Regions from separate parts of the Bradyrhizobium sp. CCBAU 25360 genome, predicted to be linked through region 1. Evidence: predicted binding sites of a transcription regulator. Region 1 holds the regulator's gene; each other region holds the start of a gene.
What was found. The regulator PhoB, encoded in region 1, activates phosphate uptake and scavenging genes when phosphate is short. The targets are predictions, from matches to a motif close to TGTCATNNANCTGTCAT.

Region 1 (7,990 bases):
AGCAGAACTCGCAGGTGACGACGACCTTGTCGTCCTTCACCATCGCGGCGCGATCGTCGGGCGAAAAGCTCTTCAGCATCGAGGCGACCGCATGGCGCGAGCAGGAGCATTGCGCCTTGAGCACCATCGGATTGAACACGCGCACGCCGCGCTCGTGGAACAGGCGGAACAGCAGCCGCTCGCCGGAGAGCTCGGGATCGATCAGCTCGACGTCCTCGACGGTCTCGATCAGCGAACGCGCCTCGACCCAGGCATCGTCTTCGGCAACGCTGTGCACCTCGACGCCATCGGGGGCATCGCCGGGATGCAGATCGGCCTGCCGCGCGCGCTCGGGCGCCTTCGGCAGAAATTGCATCAGCATGCCGCCGGCGCGCCAGCGATGCTTGCCGCCGTCGTTCGAACGCCACTCCTCGCCGACCGCGAGGCGCACGCGCGTCGGGATCTGCTCGGAGCGCAGGAAATATTCGTGAGCGGCGTCTTCCAGGCTGCCGCCGTCGAGCGCGACCAGGCCCTGGTAGCGGCTCATGTCGGGGCCCTGGTCGATGGTCATGGCGAGATGACCGCGGCCGAGCAGCGTGCCGGAATCCCTGGTATCGCCGAGACGCGCGGCATCGAAGCGCGCATAGGCCCGCAGGCGATCCGGCGCCATGTAGTCGACGACCAGGAACGACACCGGGCCGTCGGTCTGGGCCTGCAGGATGAAGCGGCCCTCGAATTTCAGCGCGGTGCCGAGCAGCGTCGTCAGCACGATGGCCTCGCCGAGCAGCTTGCCGACCGGCGCCGGATAATCGTGCTTGGTCAGGATCTCGTCGAGCGCCGGGCCAAGCCGCACCAGGCGCCCGCGCACGTCGAGCGCGTCGACCTCGTAGGGCAACACGGCGTCATCGATCGGAACCGCTGATGGCGCGCGAACCGGGCCTTCGGGGCCGGCTTTCATCTCAGGGGATTGGGAAACCATGGGGCGTTATCTGGGGTCGGAGGGCGGAAATGGAAGGGGGTGCGGGCGGTGTGTTCCGGATACAAGTCGAACTGAACGAAGCAACCTCAAACTCGGTGTCGTCCCGGGGCGCGCGAAGCGCGAGCCCGGGATCCATAACCACAGGATGACGTGATGGCGCGAGCTGACAACTCCGAGTCCTCGCCAAACTCAGTCCTGTGGCTATGGGTCCCGGATCGGCGCTCCGTTCTGGACAACGCTACGCGTTGCCAGAAGCTGCGCTTGTCCGGGACGACACCGTATGTGAGGTGATCGCCGGGCCTCCAGCGAAGCTACTTCACCGCGTCAAAACACCAGGCCAGAATGCCCTTCTGCGCATGCAGGCGGTTTTCGGCCTCGTCGAACACGACCGATTGCGGACCGTCGATCACTTCATCCGTGACCTCCTCGCCGCGATGGGCGGGCAGGCAGTGCATGAACAGCGCGTCGGGCTTGGCCAGCGACATCAGCTTGCCGTTGACCTGATAGGGCTTGAGCACGTTGTGGCGGTGCTCGCCTTCCTTGTCGCCCATCGACACCCAGGTGTCGGTGACGACGCAGTCGGCGCCGCGCACGGCGGCTTCCGGATCGGTGCCGAGCATGATCGGCGCGCCGGTCGCCTTGATGAAGTCGCGCATCGCCTTTTTCGGCGCGAGCTCCGGCGGCGTTGCGACATTGAGCTGGAACTTGAAGCGCTCGGCGGCGTGAGCCCAGGACGCCAGCACGTTGTTGTCGTCGCCGGTCCAGGCCACCGTCTTGCCCTCGATCGGGCCGCGATGCTCCTCATAGGTCATGAGGTCGGCCATCACCTGGCAGGGATGCGAGCGCCGCGTCAGGCCGTTGATGACCGGCACGGTGGCGTTGGCCGCGAGCTCCAGCAGCGCATCGTGGTTGAGGATGCGGATCATGATGGCGTCGACATAGCGCGACAGCACGCGCGCGGTGTCGGCGATGGTCTCGCCGCGGCCGAGCTGCATCTCGGCACCGGTGAGCATGATGGGCTCGCCGCCGAGCTGACGCATCGCGACGTCGAACGACACGCGTGTCCGGGTCGACGGGCGCTCGAAGATCATCGCCAGCGTCTTGCCTTCGAGCGGCCTGACCGGCTGCTGCGCCTTCTGCTTCGCCTTCATCGCGGACGAAGCTGCAAGCATGCGCTTGAGCTCCGACAGCGGCAGCTCGTTGATATCGAGGAAGTGCTTTGGAGTTTTATTGGGGGACTTGCTCATCAGCTTGCCGCCCGCTTGGTCTGGCTGGACGAGATTGCGGCGCAGGCGCGCTCGAGCCGCCCGACGCTGTCCTCGATCTCGGCTTCGGTCACGATCAGCGGCGGCAGGAAACGCACGACATTGTCGCCGGCCCCGACAGTGAGCAGCTTTTCGTGACGCAGGGCCGCGACCAGATCGCCGGAGGGCACCACGGCCTTGATGCCGATCAGGAGGCCTTCGCCGCGCACTTCGCTGACGACATCGGGATGACGGTCGATCACGGAGGCAAGCTTCTGCTTCAGCAGCAGCGACATTCTCTGCACGTGGTCGAAGAAGCCGGGCTTGAGCATGACGTCGAGCACCGCGTTGGCCGCGGAGATCGCCAGCGGATTGCCGCCGAAGGTCGAGCCGTGCGAGCCGGGCCCCATGCCGGCGGCCGCATCCGCGGTCGCCAGCACCGCGCCGATCGGGAAGCCGCCGCCAAGCGCCTTCGCCAGCGACATCACGTCCGGCGTGACGCCGGTGCGCCGATACGCGAACAGATCACCACTGCGGCCCATGCCGGTCTGCACCTCGTCGAAGGCGAGCAGCAGGCCCTTCTCGTCGCAGAGCTGGCGCAACGCCTTGAGGAAGGTCGGCGTTGCCGAACGCACGCCGCCCTCGCCCTGGATCGGCTCGATCAGGATGCCCGCGGTGTGCGGGCCGATCGCCTTCTTGACGGCCTCGATATCGCCATGCGGCACCTGGTCGAAGCCATCCATGGGCGGGCCAAAGCCTTCGAGATATTTTGCAGATCCGGTCGCGGCGAGCGTCGCCAGCGTACGGCCGTGAAAGGCGCCTTCGAAGGTGATGATGCGATAACGTTCCGGATGTCCCTTGGAGAAGTGATGATGGCGGACCAGCTTGATCACACCCTCCAGCGCTTCGGCGCCCGAATTGCAGAAGAACACGAAGTCGGCAAAGCTCTCGTTGCAGAGCCGGTTGGCGAGCTTCTCGCCATCCGGGCTCTGGAACAGGTTCGACATGTGCCAGAGCTTCGTCGCCTGCTCCTGCAGCGCCTTGATCAGATGCGGGTGGCAATGGCCGAGCGCATTCACAGCCACGCCCGAGGTGAAATCGAGATAGCGATCGCCATTGGTCGCGATCAGCCAGCAGCCTTCGCCGCGCTCGAAGCCGAGGTCGGCTCTGGCGAAAACGGGGAGCAAATGCGGCGCTGCGCTGTTAGTCATGATGTCACTTGAATGTTGCGGACGGTGTGACGCGTGCATTGCGCAACGCACCATCGACCGGCCCGGAAAACGAAACGTGCCGCCTTTTAAGGGCGGCACGCGCGACTATCTTATGCCTGGCAAGACGGGTGTCAATGCCGCCCGGAAAGCCTCGGGAAACGCTGAATCCGTAGTCTTGCGGTGCCGATTTTGCGGGTTTTCACCACGGAACATGTGGAAGCGAGTCGGCGGACTCTTGCGCGGGAGTCACGCCATATTGTAGCGTTTGGATTGTCAGATACGACATCTCGTGCAGCGGTTCTGATCCCAAGAGTCCTCTTGTACCGGCGTAAACGTTCGGGCGTCAGTCACGCGCCCGGCGAGCCTTAAGGGATTCTGACGGCACGGGTTTTTGAAGGCTTAGGCAATCGCTGCGAGGCCCCAGGATGGCGGCGCGTAGCGAGGGAAAGGGTGCAATGACGGTTTTGACCTGGTCCGACGATCGCGTCGAGCAGCTGAAAAAGCTCTGGGAGGCCGGACTTTCGGCCAGCCAGATCGCAGCTGAACTCGGCAATGTGACCCGCAATGCCGTGATCGGCAAAGTGCACAGGCTCGGTCTGTCCGGCCGTGCCAAGAGCCCTTCATCGGCAGCGCCCCGGCCGCGCAAGGCGCGTCCCGCGCAGCACATGATGCGGGTGACCCGCCCCATTGCGCGCGGCAACACCGCGCTGGCGCAGGCCTTCGAGGTCGAGGTGGAGGCCGAACCGGTCACCTACGACAACGTGGTGCCGATGAGCCAGCGGCTGTCGCTGCTCGAGCTGAACGAGGCCACCTGCCATTGGCCGGTCGGCGATCCCTCCAGCCCCGATTTCTTCTTCTGCGGCGGCAGGGCGCTGTCCGGCCTGCCCTACTGCGCCCAGCACTCGCGCGTCGCGTATCAGCCGGCGGCGGATCGCCGGCGTGCCCCGGCAAAGCCGGGTCCGCGGTGAGTGGATTTAGCTGATCGCAAAGACGGCAGCCGTCACACGACGGCGCCTCAACCAACTCGGTGTCATCCCCGCGAACGCGGGGATCCATAACCATAGGGCGCTGTTGTTGCGCGAGATGGTCACTCCGAGTCTTCGCCAAACCACTGCCTGTGGTTATGGGTCCATGCTTTCGCAGGGACGACACCGGAGAATGTGGCGGCAGCCCACCAAACCCCAACGCCTGCAAACCTTACGTCTGCTCCGCCTTCGCGAAGCGATCGTCGAGCGCGTAGCCGGCGCCGCGGACGGTGCGGATCGGGTCCTGCTCGCGGCCGAGATTGAGCAGCTTGCGCAGGCGGCCGATATGGACGTCGACGGTGCGCTCGTCGATGTAGATGTCGCGGCCCCAGACGCTGTCGAGCAGCTGCTCGCGCGAGAACACGCGGCCCGGATGCTCCAGGAAGAACTCCAGCAGGCGATATTCGGTCGGACCGAGATCGATCGGCCGGCCCGAGCGCGCCACGCGACGCTTGTCGCGGTCGAGCTCGATGTCGCCATAGGCCAGCACTGTCGCGAGTCGCTCAGGACTGGCGCGGCGAAGCAGGCCCTTCACGCGCGCCAAGAGCTCCGGCACCGAGAACGGCTTGACGATGTAGTCGTCGGCGCCGGTCGCAAGTCCCCGCACCCGCTCGCTCTCCTCGCCGCGCGCGGTGAGCATGATGATCGGCAGCTGCTTGGTGTCGGGCCGGGTCCGCAGGCGCCGGCACAGCTCGATGCCCGACAGGCCCGGCAGCATCCAGTCGAGCACGATCAGGTCCGGGATGTGCTCCTTGAGGCGGGTGTCGGCGTCGTCGCCGCGCATGACCGTCTCGACGTCATAGCCGTCGCCTTCGAGGTTGTAGCGAAGCAGCTCGGTGAGAGCTTCCTCGTCCTCAACCACCATAATGCGTGCGCCCATCGGGTCGTCGCTCCTTGAGTCTTCAGGTATTCGGGACCGTCGTGGCGAAGGTGGTCATGTCGCCCTTCGGCCGCTTGTCGGTGATCGCCTGGCCTTCGATCATGTAGAACACGGTCTCGGCGATGTTGGTGGCGTGGTCGCCGATCCGCTCGATGTTCTTGGCGCAGAACATCAGATGGATGCAGAACGAGATGTTGCGCGGATCCTCCATCATGTAGGTGAGGAGCTCGCGGAACAGCGAGGTGCAGATCGCGTCGACTTCCTCGTCGCCCTTCCACACCGCCATCGCCGCCGGCAGATCATGTGCGGCATAGGCGTCCAGCACCGACTTGACCTGCTGCTGCACGAGGTCGGTCATGTGCTCCAGGCCGCGGAACAGTTTCAGCGGATGGAAGTCGGTCTCCAGCGCGGCGACGCGCTTGCCCATGTTCTTGGCGAGGTCGCCGATGCGCTCGAGGTCGGTCGCAACGCGCATGGCGCCGACGATCTCGCGCAAATCCACCGCCATCGGCTGGCGGCGGGCGATGGTGAGCACGGCGCGTTCCTCGATGCGCTTCTGCAGCGCGTCGAGCTCGGCGTCGATGGCGACGACGCGCTGGCCGAGCGCGACGTCGCGGCGGATCAGCGCGCCGACGGAATCGACGATCATGCGCTCGGCGATGCCGCCCATCTCGGCGACCAGGCGGGTGAGCTCCTGGAGGTCGGTGTCGAAAGCTTTTGCGGTATGTTCAGTACCCATGTCGCGTCTCCTCAGCCGAACCGGCCGGTAATGTAATCCTGCGTGCGCCGGTCGCTCGGCGACGTGAAGATCTTGCTGGTGTCGTCGAACTCGATCAGCTCGCCGAGATACATGAAGGCGGTCTTGTCGGAGACGCGCGCCGCCTGCTGCATGTTGTGCGTGACGATCGCGATCGTGTAGTTCTCGGACAGCTCCTGGATCAGCTCCTCGACCTTGGCGGTCGAGATCGGATCGAGCGCCGAGCAGGGCTCGTCGAACAGAATCACCTCGGGCCGCACCGCGACGGTGCGGGCGATGCACAGGCGCTGCTGCTGGCCGCCGGAGAGCGACAGGCCGGAGGCGTTGAGCTTGTCCTTGACCTCGTTCCACAGCGCGCCGCCGCGCAGCGCCTTCTCGACGCGGTCGTCCATCTCGGACTTCGAGATCTTCTCGTAGAGGCGGATGCCGAAGGCGATGTTCTCGTAGATCGTCATCGGGAACGGCGTCGGCTTCTGGAACACCATGCCGACCCGGGCGCGCAGCAGATTGAGGTCGAGCCTGGGGTCGAGGATGTTGGTCTGGTCCAGCATGAGCTGGCCGGTGGCGCGCTGGCCCGGATAGAGGTCGTACATCCGGTTGAAGATGCGCAGCAGGGTCGACTTGCCGCAGCCCGACGGGCCGATGAACGCTGTGACGCGGTTGGCACCCAGCGTCAGGTTGATGTTCTTCAGCGCGTGGTGCTCGCCGTAATAGAAGTTGAGATTGCGCACCGTCACCTTGGCCGGGGCTTCCGGCAGCGGCTGCGAGGCCAGATGAGCGTTGGAACTCATGGAAACGGACAGGTCGGTCATTTTGCAGTCCTCTCGGCGCCGAGGATGCGCGCGCCAATGTTCAGGGCAAGCACGGTGAGCGTGATCAGCAGCGCGCCGCTCCAGGCGAGCTGCTTCCAATAGGCGTAGGGGCTCTGGACGAAGTTGTTGATGGTGACCGGCAAATTGGCCATCGTCTTGTTCAGGCCGAGGCTGAAGAACTGGTTCGACAGCGCGGTGAAGAGCAGCGGCGCGGTCTCGCCGGCGACGCGGGCGGTGGCGAGCAGCACGCCGGTGATGAGGCCCGACCGGGCCGCACGATAGGCGATACGCTTGATCACCAGCGAGCGCGGCAGGCCGAGCGCCGAGGCCGCCTCGCGCAGGGGATTCGGCACCAGCAGCAGCATGTCCTCGGTGGTGCGCAGCACGACCGGGATCACGATGACGGCGAGCGCGAGCGCGCCCGCGATCGCGGAGAAGCCACGCATCGGCACCACCACCGCGCCATAGATGAACAGGCCGATGATGATCGAGGGCGCCGAGAGCAGGATGTCGTTGATGAAGCGGATCACCGAGGTCAGCCGGTCGTTGCGGCCGTATTCGGCAAGGTAGGTGCCGGCGAACAGGCCGAGCGGCGCGCCGATGCCGACGCCGATCAACGTCATGATGATCGAACCGACGATCGCGTTGCGCAGGCCGCCTTCGGTCGAACCCGGCGGCGGCGTATCCGCGACGAAGATCTCAAGATCGAGGCCGGCCAGGCCGTTGAAGAGCAGCGTGATCAGGATCAGCGCGAGCCAGGTGACGCCGAAGGCGGCCGCGGCGAAGCAGAGCCCGCGGATGACGATGTCCTTGCGGCGACGACGCGAATAGATCGGATTGAGCGCCATGACGTTACTTCCCCGCCTTCTTGTCCAGCCGCATCAGCATCAGCCGCGCTGCGGCCAGCACGAAGAACGTCAGCACGAACAGCAAGAGGCCGAGCAGGATCAGGCCGGACTGGTGCAGGCCGTCGCTCTCGGCGAATTCGGATGCGATCGCCGCCGAGATCGTGGTGCCCGGCGCGAAGATCGATGAGGAGATGCGGAACGAATTGCCGATGATGAAGGTCACCGCCATGGTCTCGCCGAGGGCGCGGCCCAGCG
Region 2 (7,990 bases), on a different contig from region 1:
CGAGCTCCTCGCGCACGATGCGATCGGCGCGCTTGAGCGATTTATGCGCGAGGTCCTGCAGCGCGAGGCCCCCCAGCGGCAGCGTCACGCCGCTGCGCACGCTGTTCCTGCGCACGTCGATCAATTCGAGCGAGCCGCCGCCGAGGTCGCCGACGATGCCGTCGGGATGGTGGATGCCGGAGATCACGCCGAGCGCCGACAGCCGCGCCTCGCGCGGGCCCGAGAGGATCTCGATCTTCACGGCGCAGATGCGCTCGGCCTTCGCGATGAAGTCGGGGCCGTTGGAGGCGTCGCGGCAGGCCGCGGTCGCGATCGCGAACACGCGCCCGACCTGCATCACACGGCACAATGCGCGAAAGCGCCTCAGCGAGGTCAGCGCCTTGTCGACGGCGTCGGGCGCGAGCAGACCGGTGCTCTGCACCTCGCGGCCGAGGCCGCACAGCGTCTTCTCGTTGAAGATCGGAATGAGGCTCCGCGTCAGCCCCTCGTAGACGACGAGACGGACCGAGTTGGAACCGATATCGATGACCGCGACGCTCGAGCCGCGCTTGCGCGGCCGCTTCACGTCGAACATCCCTGATCAGGATTGATGGCGTTCGTTCCGGCGCGTGAGACGACGCGGCGAGGATTCCTTGAGCGACTTTCCACGGCCAGACAGACTCGGATTTGTCATGAAGTAGTTGTGGACGTTGAAAGGCTCCTCGCCTTTCGCGGTCTTCATACGCGTTGAGGACCCGTCCGGCAACAATTGCCAGCTCTGCTCATTGTCCTTGAGATTCGCGACCATGATCTGTTCGAGAACCTGCTGATGCACCGTCGGATTTTGCAGCGGACACAGCACCTCGACGCGGCGGTCGAGGTTGCGCGGCATCATGTCGGCGGAGGAGATATACACAGCCGCTTTGGCGCTCGGCAGGCCCTGGCCCATGCCGAAGCAGTAGATTCGGCCGTGTTCCAGGAAGCGTCCGATGATCGACTTGACGCGGATGTTCTCGGACAGGCCGGGAATGCCGGGGCGCAGGCAGCAGATACCGCGCACCACGAGCTCGACCTGCACGCCGGCCTGGGAAGCCTCATAGAGCGCGTCGATGATGTCGGGGTCGACCAGTGCATTCATCTTCATCCAGACCGCACCGTGGCGGCCGTGGCGCGCATGCGCGGTCTCGCCCTGGATGTGCTCGATGATGCGCTTGCGCAGGGTCAGCGGCGACACCGCCATCTTCTCCAGATCGCTCGGCGCGGCATAGCCGGTGATGAAATTGAACACACGCGCGGCGTCGCGGCCGATGGTCGGATCCGAGGTGAAGTAGGAGAGGTCGGTGTAGATGCGCGCGGTGACCGGGTGATAATTGCCGGTGCCGGTATGGACGTAAGTCGTGAGGCTGCCGCCCTCGCGGCGCACCACCATCGAGAGCTTTGCGTGCGTCTTCAGTTCGAGGAAGCCGTAGACGACCTGCACGCCGGCGCGTTCGAGGTCGCGTGCCCAGCGGATATTGGCTTCCTCGTCGAAGCGCGCCTTCAGCTCGATCAACGCGGTGACGGATTTGCCGGCCTCGGCGGCTTCCGCCAGCGCGCGGACGATCGGCGAGTTGTTGGAGGTGCGGTAGAGCGTCTGCTTGATCGCGACGACATCGGGGTCGCGCGTGGCCTGCTGCAGGAACTGCACCACCACGTCGAAGGATTCGTAGGGATGATGGACCACGAGGTCCTTCTGCCGGATCGCGGCAAAGATGTCGCCGCCATGCTCGCGCACGCGCTCGGGGTGGCGCGGCACGTAAGGGGTGAATTCGAGATCGGGCCGGTCGAGGCGGGTGAGCTGCGAGAGCTCGTTCATCGCCTGCACGCCGTCGACCAGGAACACCTCGTCATCGGCGGCCGACAGCGCGTGTTGAACGAAGTTGCGCAGCTCCTCCGGCATCTTGGCGTCGATCTCGAGCCGGATCACCGATCCGCGGCGGCGGCGCTTCAGCGCGGTCTCGAACAGGCGGACGAGGTCTTCCGCCTCTTCCTCGATTTCGAGCTCGGAGTCGCGGATGATGCGGAAGGCGCCCTGGCCGTGCAGATTGTAGCCGGGGAACAGGCGGTTGATGAACAGGGCGGTCGCCTGCTCCAGCGAGATCAGCCGGACGGCCTTGCCCTCGGTCGGCAGGCGGATGAAGCGGTCGATCTTGCCGGGCATGCGGATCAGCGCGTTCATCTGCTTGCCGTCGGCGGCGCGCGTGAGCTGGAGCGCGATGGTGAAGCCGAGGCTCGGGATGAACGGGAAGGGGTGGGCGGGGTCGATCGCCAGCGGGGTCAGCAGCGGGAATACGTTGCTGAGGAAGTAGTCCTCGATCCAGGTCCGTTCCGCCTTTGTGACCTCCTTGCCCTCGACGAGCACGATGCCGACATCGGCCAGCGTGCCGCGCAGGTCGCGCCAGATCGCCTGCTGGTCGGAGGCGAGCTCGGAGACGGTGCGGTTGATCAGCGCGAGTTGCTCGGATGGCGTCAGGCCGTCGGGGCTGCGTTCGGCAATGCCCTCACGCACCTGGGCCTTGATGCCGGCGACGCGGACCATGAAGAACTCGTCGAGGTTATTCGCCGAAATCGACAGGAATCGCACCCGCTCCAGCATGGGGTGGCTGGGATTGACCGATTCCTCCAGGACGCGGCGGTTGAAATGCAGCCAGGAGAGCTCGCGGTTGATGAATCGCTCGGGACTCGATGCGATCGCCGGCAGGCTCTCGGTCTCTGGGGCTTTTTCTTTAGTTTCAACAGCTTGCGCAGAGTCCATCAGAAGTCGGTCCATCCAGTTCGCCCCAATTTGCGACTTATGTGCAAAACCGGCCGGAGCATGTGTTAGAGCGATGACGTTTCGATGACATTGATGTTCCGCCGGTTCGCCGCGTCAAGCGGGCTTGGCGTGGGTCTGGAGGCGGCCGCGGAGGCCGATCAGGCGTCGCGGAGCAGCTCGGCGGCCAGCGCCCGGGTGACCGGGCGGCCGAGCCTGAGGGCTTCGCTGTCGAGCAGTTCCACGGCCTGGCGGGCGGCGGCCGAGGACCGCTCCAGGCGGGTGGCGAGGTAGCCGACCACGCTCTCGTCCACGGTGAGCTGGCGGTCGGCGCAGAATTTGACGATCAGGCCGCGGAACAGCTGGTCGTCGGGCGGTAGCAACGCGACCACTGGAACGGCGCGCAGACGCGAGCGCAGGTCGCGAAGCTCGATCTCCAGCGAGGCCGGCACCTCGCGTCCGGTGAACAGGACGTAGGCGCTATCCTCGCGGGCGAGGTTCATCAGGTGGAAGAGGGCGCGTTCGTCAAGTTCCCTGGCCTTGAGATCCTCGACCACCAGCGCGCCGGTGGCGAGCGCGCCCGGGACCCCCGCGGCGCTCAGCGCATTGGCCGTGGTGGAGCGGGCCCCTGATGCCTCGGCCCAGATCGCGGCGAGATGGCTCTTGCCGCTTCCTTCGGGACCGGCCAGCCACATGATCCGGTTCGGCCATTCCGGCCAGCTGTCGATCAGGCCGAGACCGGCCGCATTGGCGGGGCCTTCGAGGAAATTGTCCCGGCTGAGGCTCTCCGCATGCGGAAGCGAAAACGCCAATTGTCGGGGGTGAACGCGGCCTGGCACGCTTGCTTTGCTCCATGCCGGCGCGCCGGCGTCATTCGAAGAGGTCGGACGTATCGAGCGGGAGTTGGCCTTTTACGGGGCCGCATCGCCTCTCATTTGGCCTCGATCGTGCTACTTGGCCTCGATCGTGCTACTTGGCCTCGATCGTGCTCATGTGCCGCAGCCACTCGACCAGATAGAGCGACACGGAGGAGAGTGTGAAGACCGTGACGAGGCCCATCAGGATGATATCATAAGGGGCCGGCTTGAAGCCGAAGGCAAGCGCTGCCAGCACGAGCGCCGCGAACGCCACCTGTGCCACGGTGTTGAGCTTGGACACTTTCGACGGCTTCATCTCAACGGGCCGGTCGAACAGCCAGGACACGATCACGGCGGCGACGATCATGATGTCGCGCGAGACCACCAGGATCACGATCCAGCGCGGAATTGCGCCCCAGATGCCCAGCGCCATGTAGATCGAGACCAGCAGCGCTTTGTCCGCGAGCGGGTCGAGCAGGGCGCCGAGTTCGCTCGTCATGTTGAAGCGCTTGGCCAGGAAGCCGTCCACGGCGTCGCTGATACCGGCGATCAGGAAGACGGCGAACGCGACCTCCATTTGGCTCGACACGATGGCCCAGACGATGATCGGGACCAGCATGATGCGGCCCAGGGTAATGATATTCGGAATACTCACGAAAGCGCTTCCCGGCACCCGGTCTGACCTCGAATCCGGCCTCTCGGGAGGCTGAACCGGTTGATATCTCTACATAGTATACGGCGGTGCGCCATGCGAGCCATTGCGCGTCCCCGGAATTCGACGTAACCAGCCGCGAACCCACTGGAAATCGGGCATGACCGACCGCAAAAACGGCCTCACTTACGCCGATTCAGGCGTCGATATCGATGCGGGCAACCGCCTGGTCGACCTGATCAAGCCGATGGTGCGCGCCACCGCACGGCCGGGCGCCGACGCCGAGATCGGCGGTTTCGGCGGCCTGTTCGACCTCAAGGCGGCCGGTTTCAAGGATCCGGTCCTCGTGGCCGCGACCGACGGCGTCGGCACCAAGGTCAAGATCGCGATCGAGACCGGGCTGCATGGCGGGATCGGCATCGATCTCGTCGCCATGAGCGTCAACGACCTCGTGGTGCAGGGCGCCGAGCCGCTGTTCTTCCTGGACTATTTCGCGTGCGGCAAGCTCGATCCGGAGGCGACGGCCTCGATCGTCGCAGGCGTCGCGGAGGGCTGCCGCGAATCCGGCTGCGCCCTGATCGGCGGCGAGACCGCCGAGATGCCCGGCCTGTACAAGGACGGCGACTACGACCTCGGCGGCTTTGCCGTCGGTGCTGCGGAGCGGGGCACGCTGCTGCCGCGCAAGGACATCGCGGCCGGCGACGCCGTGATTGGCCTCGCCTCGTCGGGGGTGCATTCCAACGGCTTCTCGCTGGTGCGCAAGATCGTGGAACAATCGGGCCTCGGCTTCGAGGCGCCGGCGCCGTTCGCCCCGGTCATGACCCTTGGCGGCGCGCTGCTGACGCCGACGAAACTTTACGTCAAATCCTGCCTGCGCGCGATCCGCGAGACCGGCGCGGTGAAGGGGCTCGCCCACATCACCGGCGGCGGCTTCACCGACAACATTCCGCGCGTGCTGCCGAACAACCTCGGTGTCGGCATCGATCTGGCCCGCCTGCCGGTGCTGCCGGTGTTCAAATGGCTGGCCGCGCAGGCCGGCATCGCCGAGCTGGAGATGCTGCGCACCTTCAACTGCGGCATCGGCATGATCGCGATCGTCGAGCCCGACAAGGTCGACGAGGTCATGCAGGTCTTCACCGACGCCGGTGAGACCGTGGCGCAGCTCGGCACCGTGATCCCGGCCGAGGGCGAGCACCGCGTCGTCTATAACGGCCATCTCGACATGGCACTGTAATGACTGGCGCTGTGATGAAGCGCCGCGTCGCCATCCTGATCTCCGGCCGCGGCTCCAACATGTCCGCGCTGATCAGGGCCGCAAGCGCGGCGGATTTCCCGGCGAAGATTTCGCTCGTCATCTCGAACAAGGCCGATGCGCTCGGCCTTGAACGGGCCAAGGCAAGCGGCGTGAACACGCTGGTGATCGAGAGCAAGCCGTTCGGCAAGGACCGCGCCGGTTTCGAAAAGGTGCTGCAGGCGGCGCTCGACCAGCACGGCATCGAGCTGATTTGTCTGGGCGGCTTCATGCGCCTGTTCACGGCCGAGTTCACCAGGGCGTGGTACGGGCGGATGCTCAACATCCATCCGTCGTTGCTGCCGTCCTTCCCCGGCCTCGATCCGCACGGCCAGGCGCTGCGTGCCGGCGTCAAGCTGTCCGGTGCGACGGTGCACTTCGTGATCCCCGAGACCGACGCTGGCCCGATCGTGATGCAGGGCGCGGTTCCCGTGAGCGATCACGACACGGGGGATACGCTGTCGGAGCGCATCCTCGAGGTCGAGCATCGCATCTATCCCGAAGCGCTGCGGCTGCTCGCCACCGGCAAGGTCCGGATCGAGGGCGACGTGTGCAAGACCGACGGAAGCTCCGCGTCGGAGAATTTTCTGGTTGCGCCGGTGGTGAGCTGAGCCGCATTCCTGCGACGGGCGTCCCAAACAAAATCCCCCGGCAGAGCCGGGGGCAACGTCATGATCTCTCGCGCTTTGGCTTGAGAGATATCAGGAGACCTTGAGGTTCTCCGCGGATGCTTTGCCGCGGTTCTCCACGAGGTCGTATTCAACCACCTGGTTCTCGTTGAGGGTCGAGAGTCCGGCACGCTCGACGGCGGAGATGTGGACGAACACGTCCTTGTCGCTGCCGTTCGGCTTGATGAACCCATAGCCCTTGGTCGGGTTGAACCATTTGACGGTGCCCTTTTGCGGCATCGCTAGTCTCCTCCACTAGATATAAAAAAGACGCGGCCGCTTTTCGCGTGCCACGCCACAAACGGGCTTCCGGGAGTCTGTTCGAGTCTTGAGTCTCAATGTCGCGAAACGCACAGCCGAGCGGCCAATTCCGATTGTGTCCAACATTGCAACATGAAAATCGCCCGTTAGCAAGCCGCGCGTAAATTTCAAGGGCGGGCGGATTGTGCCGTTCTGCAATTTCCGACCTGTGGCCGCGGAACCACAATCGAGGGCAATAGCCTCGGTGACCGCGGGCTAAGCGGTTGACCCTCCGTGGCAGTTCGGCACAAATCGCGACATGCGTGCGCCGCGCGTGTTGCATTTTTGCGCGCCGCCATTTGCTTCGGGATTTGTCGTCATGTGCTGCACACCGCAGCCCTCCGGGACACGGCAGACGATCGGGCTGGACCGCGTCCGCAGGGTCGCGGCAGCGATCGCGACGGCGTTTGCGATCGTCTTGATGTCGGCCACGTCGCCAGTCTTCGCGCAAAGCCCGACGCCTACGCCGACCCCGACGCCCACGCCGTCACCCACCCCGATCCCGTCCCCGTCAGCCGGCAACGCTGCGCTCGATCTCGGCTCGAACTTCCTGGAGCGGCTCGGCAACCAGGCATCGAACGGTTTCAACCGGACGTTCCGCACCAACCCCGGCGGCGGCGGCGCGTCCGCCGCCACCGAGGATCCGCGCTACCGCACCTGGTTCGAGGGCTACGGCATCTCGGTCCGGACCGATGCGCAAGGCGACTTCGTCGGCGACCGGCGCAAGACGGTTGGCGGCGTCGCGGGCTTCGGCGCGCGCGTGGCTCCGGGTGTCAATCTCGGCTTCTCCGTCGACCAGAGCCACACCGACGTCGACGTGCCGCTGGCGCTGCAATCGGCCACGCTCGACCTGACGCAAATCGGCTTCAACGGCTCGGTCGACAAGGGGCCATGGACCTGGGCCTTTGCCGTGGTGCACGGCTTCGGCAAGGTCCGTTCCAGCCGCGACACCGGCCTTGGCCTTGCGACCGCGGGCTATCGCGCCGCGGTCGACGGCGCGCTGACCGAGATCAGCTATTACTGGACCAAGGACCAGATGCGCATCGTGCCCAAGGGCGCACTGGAATATGTGCGCGCCACCAGCGCGGCGTTCCAGGAGGCCGGCGGCCTCGATCCGCTCAACGTTGGTTCGACGGCGCTCTCACGCGCACGCATCATGATCGGGGCCGAGATCGGCCGCTACTTCATCATCGACCAGAAGATCCTGGACCTGTCCGGCTACGGCAAGTTCGTTGACAATTTCCACCAGGATCTGGGATCGGTCCAGGTCAGCCTCGGCGCCCAGAACATTGTCGTTCCCGGCATCGGCGAGAGCCGTTACGGCGTGGATGCCGGTGCCTCGGCTTCGCTCAGCCTGACCAGCGTCGCGCGGCTCTACGTCAATTACGACGGCAAGTTTCGCAACGAGCTGACCTCGCACCAGGGCACGGTCGGGTTCGAATATCGCTGGTA
Region 3 (7,990 bases), on a different contig from region 1:
GCCGTTCGGAACGTTCTACGCGCCGAACATCTCCCCCGATCCGAACGACGGCATCGGCAAATGGACCGACGCCGACTTCGTCGCCGCGGTGATGCACGGGGTTTCGCCAGGCGGGCAGCATTATTTTCCCGCCTTCCCCTATACGTCCTATCAGCACGCAAGGCGCGAGGACGTGCTCGATCTCTTCGCCTATCTGAAGACGCTGCCGCCCGTTGCAGGCAAGGTGCGCGACCACGACGTCGGCTTTCCCTTCAACATCCGCCGCAACATCGGCGTCTGGAAATTCCTGTTTCTGCACGACAAACCGCTCGTTGCCGACGGCACCAAGTCGCCGCAATTCAATCGCGGCGCCTATCTCGTCAATAGTTTTGGCCATTGCGCCGAATGCCACAGCCCGCGCAACGCGCTTGGCGGCATCATCCAGGGCCAGCGCTTTGCCGGCGGGCCCAATCCGGAAGGCGAGGGCTGGGTGCCGAATATCACGCAGAAGCGCCTCGGCGAGTGGAGCGCGAAGGATCTTGCCTACTTCCTCAAGACCGGCGACTTGCCCGACGGCGACAGCGTCGGCGGCGCGATGAAGCGAGTGATCAAGAACACCTCGCAATTGTCCGACGCGGATATTGCGGCGATGGCGGACTATCTCAAATCGCTGCCGCCGGTCGACGGTCCGCCGCGGCCCAAGCGCAAGGAAGCGGGTTAGCTCAGCTGGCGCCGAACGCCTTGAAGGTGATGATGGTGAGGGTGTCCTGGATGCCCGGCAGCACCTGCACCTTCTCGTTGACGAAATGGCCGATGTCGGTGTCCTTGTCGACGTAGAACTTCACCAGGAGGTCGTATTGGCCGGCCGTGGAGTAGATCTCGGAAGCGATCTCGGCTTCGGCAAGCGCATTGGCGACCGTATAGGACTGGCCGAGCTTGCATTTGATCTGGACGAAAAAAGGAACCATCGCGGGCACTCCGAAAGCGTATCTGGCGGCTAATAGGCCAAACCCGGCACCATTTAGCAAGCGGACTTGCCGGCCACCAGATGTCGGTCCGGCGCCTAGGAGGTCACCACGGCCGCGGCGAATGCGTCTCTGAGCCGCTGGGCAAGCTCGACCTTGCGATAGGGCTTGGTCAGCACGATCGCCTGCGCATGCGCGTGGCCCTGCTCGACCAGGGTCTCCAGCGCGTAGCCCGAGGTGAACAGGACCGGCAGACCGGGGCGAATCCGCCGCGCCTGGTCGGCGAGCTCCCAGCCGCTCATGCCGCCGGGCATCACGATGTCGGTGAACAGCATGTCGATACCGGGCTCGGTGCGCAGCTGCTGCAAGGCCTCCTTGCCGTTGACCGCGGCAACGACGCGATATCCGAGAGCTTCCACCCTGCGAATGGCGGAGGAGCGAACGAACGGATCGTCCTCGGCGATCAGGATCGTCTCGTATCCTCGGGGCGCCGCGTCCTCGCCATCGGAAAGCTCGGCGTGCGATGATCCGATGTCCGCGCGCGGCAAATAGATCCGGACCGTCGTCCCAAGGCCCGGCTCGCTGTAGATCGAGACGTGGCCATTGGATTGCTTGGCGAAGCCATAGACCATGCTGAGCCCAAGGCCCGAGCCCTTGCCGACCTCCTTGGTGGTGAAGAACGGCTCGAAGGCGCGCCGGGTGACCTCGGGCATCATGCCTTCGCCGTCGTCGGTGATCGAGATCAACACGTAGCTGCCGGATGCGACTTCGGGGTGAAGGGCGCGATAGTCGTCGTCGAGTGTCGTCAACTCCGTGCTCAGGCTCAGGTGGCCACCGGCCGGCATGGCATCCTGCGCATTGAGCGCAAGGTTGAGCACGGCGGATTCGAGCTGGGCCCGATCCGCGAAGGCCACGATCGTGCCGGGCCTGGAGGCCGTCCTGATCTCGATGTCCTCGCGCAAGGTGCGCTTGAGCAGCTTGAACATGGACTCGAGCAGGCCGCGGCAATCGATCGTCTGGGGCTGCAGCAACTGGCGGCGACTGAATGCGAGCAGGCGCTGCGTCAGCTCGGCACCCCGTTCGCCCGACTGGCAGATGTCCTCGGAAAAGCGGCGCAGATCGGGCCTCGCCTTGAGCTGCTCGCTCAGGTGCTCGGCGTTGCCGATGATGACGGTGAGCAGGTTGTTGAAGTCGTGGGCGATGCCGCCGGAGAGCTGACCGACCGTCTCCATCTTCTGCGCCTGCTGGAGCTGCTGCTCAGTCAGCTTGCGCGCGGTCAGGTCGTGGACGATGCCGACGAAGATCAATTCGCCGTCCTGCCGGGTCCGGCCGACCGACACGTCCATCGAAAAGGTCGATCCGTCCTTGCGCAGGCCGATGGCCTCGCCGGCGGTCGCGAAATGCCTTGCGTGGCTGTCGGGCGCGGTGCCCGCCTCGGGCATCAGCATCCTGACGTTCCGGCCCATGACCTCGTCGGCAGAGTAGCCGAACAAGCGCTCGCAGGCCGGATTGAACAGCAGAATATGGTCCTGCGCGTCGAGCAGGATGACTCCGTCGACCGCGGTCTCGACGATCGCGGTGAGGCGCGCCACGCTCTCGCGCATCGCGCGCTGGGCGTCGCTGACCTGCTGGAGCAGGAGCGTCGCGTCCCGGCTCTTGATTTCCTCCTCCTCGAGCGCGGCCTGGACCTGCCGCAGCTCGAACGGCGAGGGGATCGTCAGGATCTTCGGCAGCAGCGGCCAGAGCGCGCCCGCCGTGACCACGGATGCCACCGCGGTCGCCGCCTTGACCATGCCCTCGATGCCATAGACCGGGACCCAGAGCGTGTAGATCGACAATACGTGGGTCAGGCCGCACGCCATGATGAAGATCGCGAAGGCCCAATAGACCCAGCCGAACTTGAGGTCGCGCCGCTTGGTGACCAGAATCGCAAGGGCAAACGGAATCGAAAAATAGGCGGCGGCGATGCAGGCGTCGGAAACGACGTGAAGCCAGATCAGCTCAGGCTCCCACAACAGGCAGATGCCGTGCGGCGACAGCATGGACGAGTCGAGGAGACGTTCAAAAAAGGCCCACATCATTCCACCCCAAGATTCCGTTCCAGGCGGCTTGCGGGCCGGGAGCCCGCAACATGGGTGTCGCTGGACAGTTCCACTCTCACCTCGCGCTCCGGCGAAGCAGGTAAGGTTCGAGACTATACCAAGGGTCCGGCGCGGTTGCATTTTCAAGTCCGCACGATTGCGGGGCGTGCCGGCCCGCTGCTTGCCTGATTCGCAGGGAATACACGGCGTCGCGAATCACTGTCGAACACGGCTCGGCGCGCTTGCCGGTGTTCCACGGCCGCGCTAGGACAGGCCATGGCGGTGTCCTTATCCAGCAAAGGTGCCCGGCGATGACGACCCCGGTCGCACTCACCATCGCCGGCTCCGATTCGAGCGGCGGTGCCGGCATCCAGGCCGACCTGAAGACCTTTGCCGCGCTCGGCGTCTATGGTGCCTCCGCCATCACGGCGCTGACGGCGCAGAACACGCGTGGCGTTACCGGCATTCATCCGGTCCCGGCCGAATTCGTCACCGCGCAGATCGATGCGGTGTTCTCCGATCTCGACATTGGCGCGGTGAAGATCGGCATGGTGGCTGAGGTCGCCGGCATCGATGCGGTCGCGGCCGCGCTGTCGCGCTGGTCGCCGCGGCATGTCGTGCTCGATCCCGTGATGGTGGCAACCTCCGGCGACCGCCTGCTGGCATCCGAGGCCGTCGACGCGCTCCGCACAAAACTGATATCGCTGGCGTCGGTGATCACGCCCAATCTGCCGGAAGCCGCGGCTCTGCTCGACGAGCCGGTCGCGGCAAGCGAGGCCGAGATCGAAAGCCAGGGGCGTCGCCTGCTGGCGCTCGGCTGCCGTGCGGTCCTGATCAAGGGCGGACACGGCGAGGGCGCCGAGAGCATCGATTATCTCGTCGATGCCCAAAACACGATCGCGCTCGCCGCGCCGCGCGTTGCGACCCGCAACACCCATGGCACCGGCTGCTCGCTGTCCTCGGCGGTCGCGGCTGGACTGGCCAAGGGCGAAGATCTGGAGCTTGCCGTGCGCAACGCCAAGTCCTGGATCAGCGCGGCCATCGCAGCCGCCGACCGCTTCAGCGTCGGGCACGGCCACGGCCCGGTCCATCATTTCCACAGGTTCTACTGAGGCGGGCCGTCCGCGCGAGCGCGGCCATCGATCCGTTGAGCGCTGGCTTCATCGTCCCCAATGCCTTGTGGCTACATCGAGCAAGCGGCTCTCCTTCGAGACGACCGCTTCGCGGTCTCGTCAGGATGAGGCTGAACTGCGTCGGTCCGCTTTGAATTTGTAGCCGCGCACTCCGCCCTCATCCTGAAGGCCCGCCAACGGCGGGCGTCTCGAAGGATGTGCCGCGGGGGAGATGGCCTCAGGGAAGAGTAGGGTCCCGGCGCCTCCTGCGGCGCCATGTCGCCTGATTGTCGCATGCGGCTGATATTCGCAGGCAGGCGAGGCAATGGCGTGATTCGTATCTGAGGGTGCCTCAAAAGTTCAATTGGTCATCCCCCTGTCACGGGACATTGTTACAGGCTGGCGCATGGGAAGTTACGATGTGAGTGACGAGAGCCCGGAGCGGCGCTTTCGCACGTTGTTCATCTCCGACGTTCATCTCGGAGCCCGCGGTTCTCAAGCCGATCTTCTGCTCGACTTCCTACGCTACCATGATGCCGACACGATCTATCTCGTCGGCGACATCGTCGACGGCTGGGCGCTGAAATCGAGCTGGAACTGGCCGCAATCCCACAACGACCTCGTGCAGAAGCTGCTGCGCAAGGCGCGCAAGGGCGCCAAGGTCGTCTACATCCCCGGCAATCACGACGAGTTCCTGCGCAACTATTACGGCACGCATTTCGGCGGCATCGACGTCGTCGAGAACACGGTCCACACCGGCGTGGACGGCAAGCGTTATCTCGTCATCCATGGCGACATCTTCGACCTCGTGGTGCAAAACGCGCGCTGGCTCGCCCATCTCGGCGACAAGGCCTACGACTTCGCGATCCAGATGAATCGCTTCGTCAACTTCTTCCGCCGCTTGTTCAAGGTGCCCTATTGGTCGCTGTCGCAATGGGCCAAGCAGAAGGTTAAGAACGCCGTCAATTACATAGGCGCGTTCGAGCAGGCGCTCGCCGCCGAGGCGCGGCGCCACGACGCCGACGGCGTGATCTGCGGCCACATCCATTACGCCGTGATCCGCGACGAGGGCGGCATTCGCTACATGAATTGCGGCGACTGGGTCGAGAGCTGCACGGCGCTGGTCGAGCACGACGACGGTCATTTCGAGATCATCACCTGGGCGGATCATTTGCAGAAGCCGGCAGCCGTCCCGCAGGTTGCAGCCAGAGCTGCGTAGGAGAGGCCGCGTGATGCGCATCCTGGTCGCGACCGACGCCTGGCACCCGCAAGTCAACGGTGTGGTTCGGACGCTGACCAAGCTCGCCGACGCCGGCAAAAGCCTCGGCGTCGAATTCACGTTCCTGACGCCGCAATCCTTCCGCACCTTTGCAATGCCGAGCTATCGCGACGTGCGGCTGGCGATGCCCCGCCCCGCACGGATTGCGAAGCTGATCGAGGGGGCGCGGCCCGAAAGCATCCACATCGCGACCGAAGGGCCGATCGGCCTGATGGTCCGCCGCTATTGCCGCCAGCGCAAGCTGCCGTTCACGACCAGCTTCCACACCCGCTTTCCCGAATATGTCCGCGCCCGCGTGCCGGTGCCGGGCTCGCTGATCTGGCGGGCACTGCGCCGCTTCCACGCGCCCAGCCGCGCCGTGATGGCGGCAACGCCTGCGCTCGCCCGCGAGCTGACCGAGCGTGGTTTCGACAATGTCGTGCTGTGGCCGCGCGGCGTCGACACCCATCTGTTCCACCCCCGCGCCATCGACCTTTGCCTGCCGGGACCGGTGTTCCTATCGGTCGGCCGCGTCGCGGTGGAGAAAAATCTCGAGGCCTTCCTCGATCTCGAGCTGCCCGGGACCAAGGTCATCGTTGGTGACGGCCCCGCGCGCGCCTCGCTCGAAGAGGCCTATCCCGACGCGATCTTCCTCGGCGAGAAGCACGGCGAGGAACTGGCGGATATCTATGCGGCCGCCGACGTCTTCGTGTTTCCGAGCAAGACCGACACGTTCGGCCTGGTGCTGCTGGAAGCGCTCGCGAGCGGCCTGCCGGTGGCCGCTTTCCCGGTGAAGGGTCCTCGCGACGTCATCGGCGATGCCCCGGTCGGCGCACTCGATCACGACCTGCGCAGCGCCTGCTTCGCGGCGCTGGACATCTCCCGGCAGGACTGCGTCGCGTTCGCCGCCAATTACACCTGGGAAGCCTCGGCGAGGGCCTTTGTGGCCAGCATTGAGGCGGTCGGCGCGGTGCTGCCTGGCCGGAACGCCGCGGAACAGCCGCGCTTCGTCGCCTGAAGAGAAAAATCCTCGCGCGGAGGTGTCTTGCCCGCGCTGCGGTGGCCGCGATAAGATCTGACATGACCGAACAGCTCCTCCCGATCGGCCCTGCCGATATCGACGCCGCAGCGCGCGTGATCGCGCCCTACGCCATCCGCACCCCGCTGTTGTCCTTTCCCGTGCTCAACGAGCGCGTCGGCGCCAAGGTCTTCCTGAAGCCGGAGATGCTCCAGCGCACCGGCTCGTTCAAGTTCCGCGGCGCCTTCAACAAGGTGTTCTCGATCCCGCAGGACAAGCGCGCCGGCGGTGTCGTCGCGTTCTCCTCCGGCAACCACGCCCAGGGCGTGGCGGCGGCGGCAAAGATTCTCGACATGCAGGCGACCATCGTGATGCCGGCGGATGCGCCGCTGTCGAAGCGCGAGCGCACCAAATCCTACGGCGCCGAGGTCGTGCTCTATGATCGCGACAAGGACGACCGTGAGGCGATCTCGCGTGGCATCGCCGAGAAGCGCGGCGCGACGCTGGTCAGGCCTTACGACGATCCGTTCGTGATCGCAGGGCAGGGCACTGCCGGCCGCGAGATCGCGGAGGACATGGCAACGCTCGGTCTCAGCCCCGACATCGTGGTGGCGCCGGCGTCCGGCGGCGGCCTGATCGCGGGCGTCGCAACCGCCGTGAAGGCGCGCTATCCGCTAGCCGAAATCGTGGTGGCCGAGCCCGAGGCGTTCGACGATCACGGCATTTCGCTGAGCGCAGGCCATCGCGAGCCGCATCCGCCGGCGGGCCGCACCATCTGCGATGCGCTGATGGCGCTGATTCCCGGCGAGATGACGTTTGCGATCAACAGCAAGCTGCTGGCGCGCGGCGTTACCGCGTCGGACAAGGAAGTCGGCGCCGCCGTTGCCTTCGCCTATCGCGAGCTGAAGCTCGTGGTGGAGCCGGGCGGTGCGGTGGGTCTTGCGGCGCTGCTGGCGGGGCGTCTCGATGTGGCCGGCAAGAACGTCGTGATCGTGCTCTCCGGCGGCAATGTCGATGCGGATTTGTTTGCGGAGTTGGTCGCCTAGCCGCCATTCCGGGGCTCGCGAAGCAAGAACCCGGAATCCACTTCTCCGCCGTCTCTGCCGCACAATGGATTCCGGGCCTGCGCCTCACGGCGCATCCCGGAATGACGATCGTCGAGGGTCGACATGAAGAAGGGGCAGAGCGTTTCCGCTCTGCCCCTTCTTCGTTGTGTGGCTCGCTGCGATCAGCGCATGAAGCCGCGGTGGTTATTGCCGCCGCCCGTGCTCGGGGCCTGGTTCATCGACTGGCGGAAGTTGTTGCCGCCGTTGTTGACGTTGCGGTTCGTGGCGTTGAACTGCGGACGGTTGTTGTTCTGGACCTGCACCTTGTTCACCGGGTTGTTGTTGGGCTTCACGATGCCGGTGTTACCGTTGTTGACGCGGATCGGGTTGTTCTGCGTCTGGACGTTGACCGGCTTCGTCTCGATCTTCGGGCCGCCCTTGCCGACATTCACCGGCACGCTGACGATCTTGCCGGGGGTGCCGTTGCCGGCGTCCGGCTTGTTGTTGGTCGCGGGCAGGGTCACGATCTTG
Region 4 (7,990 bases), on a different contig from region 1:
ATTGCGAACAATTAAATGTGAGCCGCGCTAATTTCAATTGCGCACAATCTAATTGTTTGCGATACAGAGCACACCCCAACCGGAAGACCCGAGGAGACGACAATGTCCGTGAACGTCCTCTACAAGACCAGCGCCAAGGCCACCGGCGGCCGTGATGGCCATGCTGCAACCCTCGACGGCGCGCTCGACGTCAAGCTCACCACGCCGAAGGAGCTCGGGGGCGGCGGCGGCGCCGGCAACAATCCCGAGCAGCTGTTCGCGGCCGGCTATGCGGCCTGCTTCATCGGCGCGATGAAGTTCGTCTCGTCGCAGGGTGGGCCGAAGGTTCCGGCCGATGCCTCCGTGACCTCGACCGTCGGCATCGGCCCGCGCTCCGAGGGCGGCTTCGGTCTCGACATCGATCTCGCCGTCTCGCTGCCGGGCCTCGCCCGCGCGGAAGCCGAGGCGCTGGTCGAGAAGGCGCACCAGGTGTGCCCGTACTCCAATGCCACACGCGGCAATGTCGACGTTCGCCTGACGGTCGTCTGATCGAAAGTGCGGATTGGCTGGCCCGGGATCCCCCTCGGGCCGGCCGCTTCCGCTGATCTGCCAATCCTGATTTGCCATGCCGCGGCATGCAGCCGGCAGTGCATACGCCCCTACGCAACAGGCCATTGCTGGCTTGTGCGAACCTCGCTAGGCCTGTGGCCAAATATCGACACAGGGGAAGCGAAGGCATGAGTTCTGAAGCCGCCAGTTCTGAAGCCGCATTGGGCGCAATGAGCGGATTGCGCGTCATCGATCTCACGCGCGTGCTCGGCGGTCCCTACTGCACCCAGATCCTCGCCGACCACGGCGCCGACGTGATCAAGGTCGAGCCGCCCGCGGGCGACGAGGTGCGCGAATGGGGCCCTCCCTTCCACGAGGAGGACGCGGCCTATTTCGTCGGAATCAACCGCAACAAGCGCTCGATCGGCCTCGACCTCGCCTCCGAGGGCGGCCGCATCGTGCTGCTCAAGATGCTGGAGACCGCCGACGTCCTGATCGAGAATTTCAAGCCGGGCACGCTGGAGAAATGGGGCATCGGCAACGACGTGCTCAGCAAGAAATTCCCGCGCCTCGTGCATTGCCGGATCTGCGGCTTCGGCGCCGACGGCCCGCGCGGCGGCAATCCCGGCTATGACGCCATCATCCAGGCCATGACCGGCATGATCGCCGCGACCGGCTCGCCCGAGAGCGGACCGATGCGGATCGGCGTGCCCTTGGTCGACATCACCACCGGACTTTATGCGGCGATCGGCATCCTGATGGCGCTGTCGGAGCGGCAGCGTTCCGGCAAGGGCCAATTCCTGGAGACGACGCTGTACGAGACCGGCCTTGCCATCATGCATCCGCACACCGCGAATTATTTCATGCATGGCAAGCCGCCGAGCCTCACCGGCAACGAGCATCCCAACCTTGTGCCTTACGCGATCTTCCCGACCAAGACCGACGACATCTTCATCGGTGTCGGCAATGACGGCACCTTCCGCAAGCTCGCCAAGGAGATCGGCAAGCCCGAGCTCGGCACCGATCCGCGCTTTGCCCGCAACAAGGACCGCATCGCCAATCGCGAGGCGCTGCGCGCCGAGCTTGCTGCCGTGTTCAGCCAGCACGAGGCCGAGCCGCTGTGCAATCGCCTGCTCGCCGCGGGCCTGCCCGCCGGGCCCGTGCAGAAGATCGACCAGGCGTTGACCAACCCGCACACGATCGCGCGCGGCGATATTATCGAGAAGGACTGGTACAAGGGCGTCGCCTCGCCGATCCGGCTCGACCGCAGCAAGCCGAGCCTGCGCCGGCTGCCGCCGAAATTCAGCCAGCACTCCCAGGAGGTGCTGGGCGAGTTTGGCTACTCCAAGGCCGAGATCGACGCGATGGTCGAGAAGGGCACCGTCTGCGGCCCCGAGCGCAAGCGGTAGAGGCCACCACCTCCGTCCGACGAATGATGCCGCAGTGCGGCGCGGGCACGATAGTGCACCGCGAACCAATGCGGCTGCCCGCTCCGTCTTCGCCTATTTGCCGTCTTCCCTTTTCCAGCGCTTGCCGCTTTCGTTTCGGCCGCTTACACAGTCATGTGAACGTCATATGGCGCTGCTAGCGCAAGCGCTTCTTTTGACGGACAAGGGAGGTTTACTTGATGGCTCTTCGACACTTTGGGGTGGCTGCCGCATTTGCACTCACGGTTGGCATGACGGCGTCGCCGGCGCTGGCCGTGACGGAAATCCAGTGGTGGCACGCGATGACCGGCGCCAACAACGACGTCATCGTCAAGCTCGCCAACGACTTCAACGCGTCGCAGAGCGACTTCAAGGTCGTTCCGACCTACAAGGGCAATTACGCCGACACCATGAACGCGGGCATCGCGGCGTTTCGTGCCGGCAACGCGCCGCACATCATGCAGGTGTTCGAGGTCGGCACCGCCACCATGATGGCTGCGACTGGCGCCGTGAAGCCCGTCTACAAGCTGATGGCCGAGGCCGGCGAGAAGTTCGATCCCAAGATCTACCTGCCCGCCATCACCGGCTACTACTCGACCTCGAAGGGCGAGATGCTGTCGTTCCCCTTCAACTCGTCGTCCACCGTGATGTGGGTCAATCTCGACGAGCTGAAGAAGGCCAATGTCGCGATCCCGAAGACCTGGCCCGAGACGTTCGAGGCCGCCAAGAAGCTGAAGGCTGCCGGTCATGACACCTGCGGCTTCTCCGGCTCCTGGGTCACCTGGGTCAATCTCGAGCAGCTCTCCGCCTGGCACAACGTCCCGCTCGCCAGCAAGGCCAACGGCCTCGACGGCTTCGACACCAAGCTCGAGTTCAACGGGCCGCTCCAGGTCAAGCATCTCGAAAACCTGGTCGAGCTCCAGAAGACCAAGGTCTACGACTATGCCGGCCGTACCAACACCGGCGAAGGCCGCTTCACCTCGGGCGAATGCCCGATCTACCTGACCTCGTCGGCCTTCTTCGGCAACGTCAAGGCCCAGGCCAAGTTCAACTTCACCGCGGTGCCGATGCCGTATTATCCGGAGGCAAAGGGCGCGCCGCAGAACTCGATCATCGGCGGGGCTTCGCTCTGGGTCATGGGCGGCAAGCCGGCCGACGAATACAAGGGCGTCGCAAAGTTCCTGACCTTCCTCTCCGACACCGATCGCCAAGTCTACATCCACAAGGCCTCGGGCTATCTGCCGATCACCAAGGCGGCCTATGAGAAAGCCAAGGCCGAGGGCTTCTACAAGGACCAGCCCTATCTCGAGACCCCGCTGCTGGAGCTGACCAACAAGGAGCCGACCGAGAACTCGCGCGGTCTGCGCCTCGGCAACATGGTTCAGCTGCGTGACGTCTGGTCGGAAGAGATCGAGCAGGCGCTGGCCGGCAAGAAGACCGCCAAGCAGGCGCTGGATGCCGCCGTCGAGCGCGGCAACACGATGCTGCGGCAGTTCGAAAAGACCGCCGTCAAGTGAGGCGATGAGCGGCAGGCTGGTCCCCCGGCCTGCCGCTTTCGGCGGACACCATGCAGAAGCAAGCCATTTTCCAATCCAGGCTATTGCCTTACGCGCTGGTTGCCCCGCAGCTCGCGATCGTCCTGCTATTCTTCTACTGGCCGGCCCTGCAGGCGGTGATCCAGTCCTTCCTGCTCCAGGACGCCTTCGGTCTGTCGACGAGCTTCGTCTGGTTCGAGAACTATCTCGACCTGTTCAGGGAGCCCGCCTATTTCGAGGCGATCCTCCGCACCTTCTTCTTCTCTTTCGCCATCGCGGTCTCGTCGTTGTCCTTTGCGCTGCTGCTCGCCGTCATGGCGGACAAGCCACTGCGCGGCTCGATGCTCTACCGCACCCTCTTGATCTGGCCCTATGCGGTGGCGCCGCCGGTCGTCGGCGTGCTCTGGATCTTCATGCTGCATCCCTCGCTGGGCATCATCGCGCGCTATTTGCGCGCGATCGGGGTCGACTGGAATCCGCTGCTCGACGGTGACCAGGCGGCAACCCTGATCATCCTCGCCGCCGCCTGGAAGCAGATCTCCTATAATTTCCTGTTCTTCCTCGCCGGTCTGCAGAGCATCCCGCGAAGCGTGCTCGAAGCCGCCGCGATCGACGGTGCCCGTCCGATGCGCCGGTTCTGGACCGTGACCTTCCCGCTGCTGTCGCCGACCATCTTCTTCCTGCTGGTCGTCAACATCGTCTACGCCTTCTTCGACACGTTCGGCATCATCGACACCATGACCCGCGGCGGTCCCGGCAAGTCGACCGAGACGCTGGTCTACAAGGTCTATTCCGACGGCCTGCTCGGCGGCAATCTCGGCAGCTCCGCCGCGCAATCGGTGATCCTGATGGTGATGGTCATCGTGCTGACGGGAATCCAGTTCCGCTTCGTCGAACGCAAGGTGACCTACTGATGGTCGAGGAAGAGGGCTTTCGGCGCTACGTCGCGCACATCATTCTCTGGATCGGAATCGCGATCGTCGCCTTCCCGGTCTACATCGCGTTCGTCGCCTCGACCCAGGACAATGCGCTGATCGCGAACGGGCAGATGTCGCTGCTGCCGGGCGGTCATTTCTTCGAGACCTATTATCAAACCATCTTCGTCGGCACGAGCGGCTCGACCCGCGAGCCTGTCGGCAACATGATGCTGAACTCGCTGGTGATGGCGCTGCTGATCGCGGTCGGCAAGATTGCGATCTCGATCATCTCGGCCTATGCGATCGTGTATTTCCGCTTTCCGTTCCGGATGCCGATCTTCTGGATCATCTTCATCACCCTGATGCTGCCGGTCGAGGTCCGCATCTATCCGACCTACAAGATCGTCGCCGATCTGCACATGCTCGACAGCTATGCGGGCCTCGCGCTGCCGCTGATCGCCTCGGCCACCGCAACGCTGCTGTTCCGACAGTTCTTCATGACGGTGCCGGACGAATTGCTCGAGGCCTCGCGCATCGACGGCGCGGGCCCCTTGCGCTTCTTCTGGGACACGCTGCTGCCGCTGTCGCGCACCAACATGGCGGCGCTGTTCGTGATCCTGTTCATCCTCGGCTGGAATCAATATCTCTGGCCGCTGCTCATCACCACCCGCGACGACATGCAGACCATCCAGGTCGGCATCCGCAAGATGATCACCACCACCGACGCGCTGACCGAATGGCCGATCGTGATGGCGACCGCCATGCTGGCCATGCTGCCGCCGGTGTTCGTCGTCGTCGTCATGCAGAAACTGTTCGTGCGCGGCCTCGTCGAGACGGAAAAGTAAGAAGTGAGTTTTCATGGCTAACGTCACCCTGCGCAACGTCCGCAAGACCTATCTCGGCGGCTTCGAGGCCATCAAGGGCGTCAACGTCGATGTCGGCGACGGACAGTTCTGCGTGCTGGTCGGCCCCTCCGGCTGCGGCAAGTCGACATTGCTGCGCATGGTCGCGGGCCTCGAGACCGTCACCGGCGGCGAGATCGATATCGGCGGACGTGTGGTCAACCAGGTCGAGCCCGCCGATCGCGACATCGCGATGGTGTTCCAGAACTACGCGCTCTATCCGCATATGAGCGTCTACAACAACATGGCCTACGGCCTGCGCAACCGTGGCATGAAGGAAGCCGAGATCAAGTCCCGCGTCGACGAAGCCGCACGCGTGCTCGAGCTCACGCCGATGCTGGAGCGCAAGCCGCGTCAGCTCTCCGGCGGCCAGCGTCAGCGCGTCGCCATGGGCCGCGCCATCGTGCGCCAGCCGAAGGTGTTTCTGTTCGACGAGCCGCTGTCGAACCTCGATGCGAAACTCCGCATCGCGATGCGCGTCGAGATCCGCAAATTGCAGCGCCGGCTCAACACGACGTCGATCTACGTCACCCACGACCAGCTCGAAGCCATGACGCTCGCCGACGTCCTTGTGGTGATGAACGGCGGCCAGGTCGAGCAGGTCGGAAATCCGCTTGCGATCTACGAGAAGCCGGCAACCACCTTCGTCGCCTCCTTCATCGGCGCGCCGCCGATGAATTTGATGTCGACGCGCCCGGAGGAGATCAGGTCGCAGCTTGCGGGCAGCGCGGCGGCCGACGCCGGCATTCTCGGCATCCGCCCGGAAGACTTCGTCATCACCGACCAGACCCCGGGCGGCGGTGTCGCTTTGCCGCTGACGGTGGAGGCGATCGAGCGCGTCGGCGCCGAAACCTTCGTCTACGGCTCGCGCGAGCAGGAAGAGCAGCGTGTCGCCGCCACGCCGGGCGAGTTGCCGCCCGGCGAGATCATCGTCCGCATTCCCGGAACCGAGGCTCCCGCCATCGGCGCGAAAATCCGCGTCGCGGCGCTGCGGGCGAAGCTGCATTTGTTCAGCGGCGACGGGCGGACGCGGCTGGAGGCCTGATCGGTTCCGAAAGGCCGGACAACACAAAACGCGAAAACAACCCCATGCACAGTACAAGGGGGTCTGTTTTTGTTGAGATAAATGGCCCGCCTGATGTCGTCATGCGCGGGCCTGTCCCGGGCATGACGACAGGAAATGGCCAATCCACAGCTTCCCGGCTACCTGCTTGAACCAACACGGGAACATGCCCATATTGCTGATCAAGGGGCGCCTCTCAGGGCCCTGATGCACCAAAGTCGCTTCTGCGAGGACTTTGTAAACTATGTCTCGTGTTCCCACGTTATCCAGTCCGTTCCTGCTGGGCTTCGACGAGATTGAGCGCGTGCTCGATCGCGTCGTCAAAGGCGCCGACGGCTATCCTCCCTACAATATCGAGAGGTGTGGCGGCGCGGACGGCCAGCCCGAGCGCTTACGTATCACGCTGGCGGTCGCCGGATTTACGCGCGACCAACTCGATGTAACCATTGAGGAAAACCAGCTCGTGATCCGCGGGCGGCAGCAGGACGACAAGACCCGGCAATACATCCATCGCGGCATCGCCGCGCGCCACTTCCAGCGCACCTTCGTGCTGGCGGAGGGGATGCTGGTGCTGGGTGCGGATCTGAAGAACGGGTTGTTGTCGATCGATCTGGCCCGGCCCGAACCGGAGAGGATCGTTAAGACAATCGCTATCAATGAGCACGAATAATGGAACGAGTAGCGGACTCGACCGCTTAGTGTTCCAGAGGAGTCGAGACCATGAGTGAAGGTCACGTTGCGTTCGAATACGAAGCCAAGAATGTCTCGCCCGAGACGCTGGCAACCCTTGGCGAAGGCCATATCGCCTATGTGAAGCAGATCCGCTCCGAGGACGTGCCGGGCCTGTTTCCCGAGGCGCCGAAAATCGCGCCGGGCTTAAAACTCTTCGCGCTCCACGCCGCCGACGGCACGCCGATCATGCTGACCGACAGCCGGGAAGCTGCGATCGCCAATGCCTGGAGCAACGAGTTGCAAGCCGTCAGCGTGCACTGAGCGCACGTCGCACGAATAGAGTTTCCAGCGGGCATGCCTTCTTGCGAAGGTGTGCCCGTTTCCATTTTGACGCGATGACGATGCTCGAGGCCGCAGCGTGCTCAACTCTCGAGTCCCGAACGCGCGCTTCAACGCCCCGCCGGCATCAGCGCCCGCATGACGTCCGGCTTCCAGGTTTGACGCGCGCTGTCGAAGGCCGCGAAATCATGGTCGAACTGCCAATAGGCCCATGCCCAGCCAAGCCGGTCCGCACTTCGCGCCACGAACGACAGATATCGCGTCCGGGCTTCGGCCGGAGCGCGCTCGTACACGCCGAACTCGCCGAGATAGATCGGGCGCTTTTCCCTTTCGGACCAGATCCGGATCTTCTCGAAATCGGCGAGAGCCTTCCGTTCGTCCTCCGGCGTGCCCCAATCGAGTGGCCCGATCCGCGAAAACGTTGGGGACCACGGCGCACCCTGATGCGTGAAACGTATCGGCGCGTAATAGTGAAACGTGACGATGAGATTTCTGTCACCTGATGGCAGGGCCAGTTCCTCGACCGGCATGTCATCGACGTTGAGAACGGCAGCAATGACCGTCCGTCCGGGATTGCCGGTGCGGATGATGCCGAGACACTCGTTCA

Region 2: the regulator PhoB is predicted to act here: its motif matches at 2,847-2,863, upstream of XH81_RS36285 (RNA degradosome polyphosphate kinase).
Region 3: the regulator PhoB is predicted to act here: its motif matches at 4,504-4,520, upstream of XH81_RS00440 (UDP-2,3-diacylglucosamine diphosphatase).
Region 4: the regulator PhoB is predicted to act here: its motif matches at 2,087-2,103, upstream of ugpB (sn-glycerol-3-phosphate ABC transporter substrate-binding protein UgpB).

What each region holds. Positions count from the first base shown of each region.
Region 1 covers NZ_LBJA01000032.1:11,943-19,932, forward strand. The annotation lists gene XH81_RS09065 (Hsp33 family molecular chaperone) at 1-958, opposite strand, end outside; gene argF (ornithine carbamoyltransferase) at 1,270-2,205, opposite strand; gene XH81_RS09075 (aspartate aminotransferase family protein) at 2,205-3,413, opposite strand; gene XH81_RS09080 (GcrA family cell cycle regulator) at 3,869-4,381, shown strand; gene phoB (phosphate regulon transcriptional regulator PhoB) at 4,611-5,318, opposite strand; gene phoU (phosphate signaling complex protein PhoU) at 5,341-6,057, opposite strand; gene pstB (phosphate ABC transporter ATP-binding protein PstB) at 6,069-6,887, opposite strand; gene pstA (phosphate ABC transporter permease PstA) at 6,884-7,735, opposite strand; gene pstC (phosphate ABC transporter permease subunit PstC) at 7,740-7,990, opposite strand, start outside.
Region 2 covers NZ_LBJA01000045.1:453,839-461,828, forward strand. The annotation lists gene ppx (exopolyphosphatase) at 1-565, opposite strand, end outside; gene XH81_RS36285 (RNA degradosome polyphosphate kinase) at 581-2,773, opposite strand; gene XH81_RS36290 (DnaA ATPase domain-containing protein) at 2,932-3,609, opposite strand; gene XH81_RS36295 (CDP-alcohol phosphatidyltransferase family protein) at 3,740-4,282, opposite strand; gene purM (phosphoribosylformylglycinamidine cyclo-ligase) at 4,440-5,513, shown strand; gene purN (phosphoribosylglycinamide formyltransferase) at 5,528-6,181, shown strand; gene XH81_RS36310 (cold-shock protein) at 6,272-6,478, opposite strand; gene XH81_RS36315 (autotransporter outer membrane beta-barrel domain-containing protein) at 6,858-7,990, shown strand, end outside.
Region 3 covers NZ_LBJA01000001.1:105,774-113,763, reverse strand. The annotation lists gene XH81_RS00460 (c-type cytochrome) at 1-700, shown strand, start outside; gene XH81_RS00455 (Lrp/AsnC ligand binding domain-containing protein) at 702-947, opposite strand; gene XH81_RS00450 (PAS domain S-box protein) at 1,043-3,025, opposite strand; gene thiD (bifunctional hydroxymethylpyrimidine kinase/phosphomethylpyrimidine kinase) at 3,337-4,137, shown strand; gene XH81_RS00440 (UDP-2,3-diacylglucosamine diphosphatase) at 4,544-5,356, shown strand; gene XH81_RS00435 (glycosyltransferase family 4 protein) at 5,370-6,413, shown strand; gene XH81_RS00430 (threonine/serine dehydratase) at 6,476-7,459, shown strand; gene XH81_RS00425 (caspase family protein) at 7,642-7,990, opposite strand, start outside.
Region 4 covers NZ_LBJA01000040.1:228,114-236,103, forward strand. The annotation lists gene XH81_RS20530 (organic hydroperoxide resistance protein) at 103-528, shown strand; gene XH81_RS20535 (CaiB/BaiF CoA transferase family protein) at 717-1,937, shown strand; gene ugpB (sn-glycerol-3-phosphate ABC transporter substrate-binding protein UgpB) at 2,156-3,472, shown strand; gene ugpA (sn-glycerol-3-phosphate ABC transporter permease UgpA) at 3,523-4,404, shown strand; gene ugpE (sn-glycerol-3-phosphate ABC transporter permease UgpE) at 4,404-5,252, shown strand; gene XH81_RS20555 (sn-glycerol-3-phosphate import ATP-binding protein UgpC) at 5,266-6,354, shown strand; gene XH81_RS20560 (Hsp20 family protein) at 6,617-7,042, shown strand; gene XH81_RS20565 (DUF1150 family protein) at 7,093-7,365, shown strand; gene XH81_RS20570 (glycoside hydrolase family 5 protein) at 7,494-7,990, opposite strand, start outside.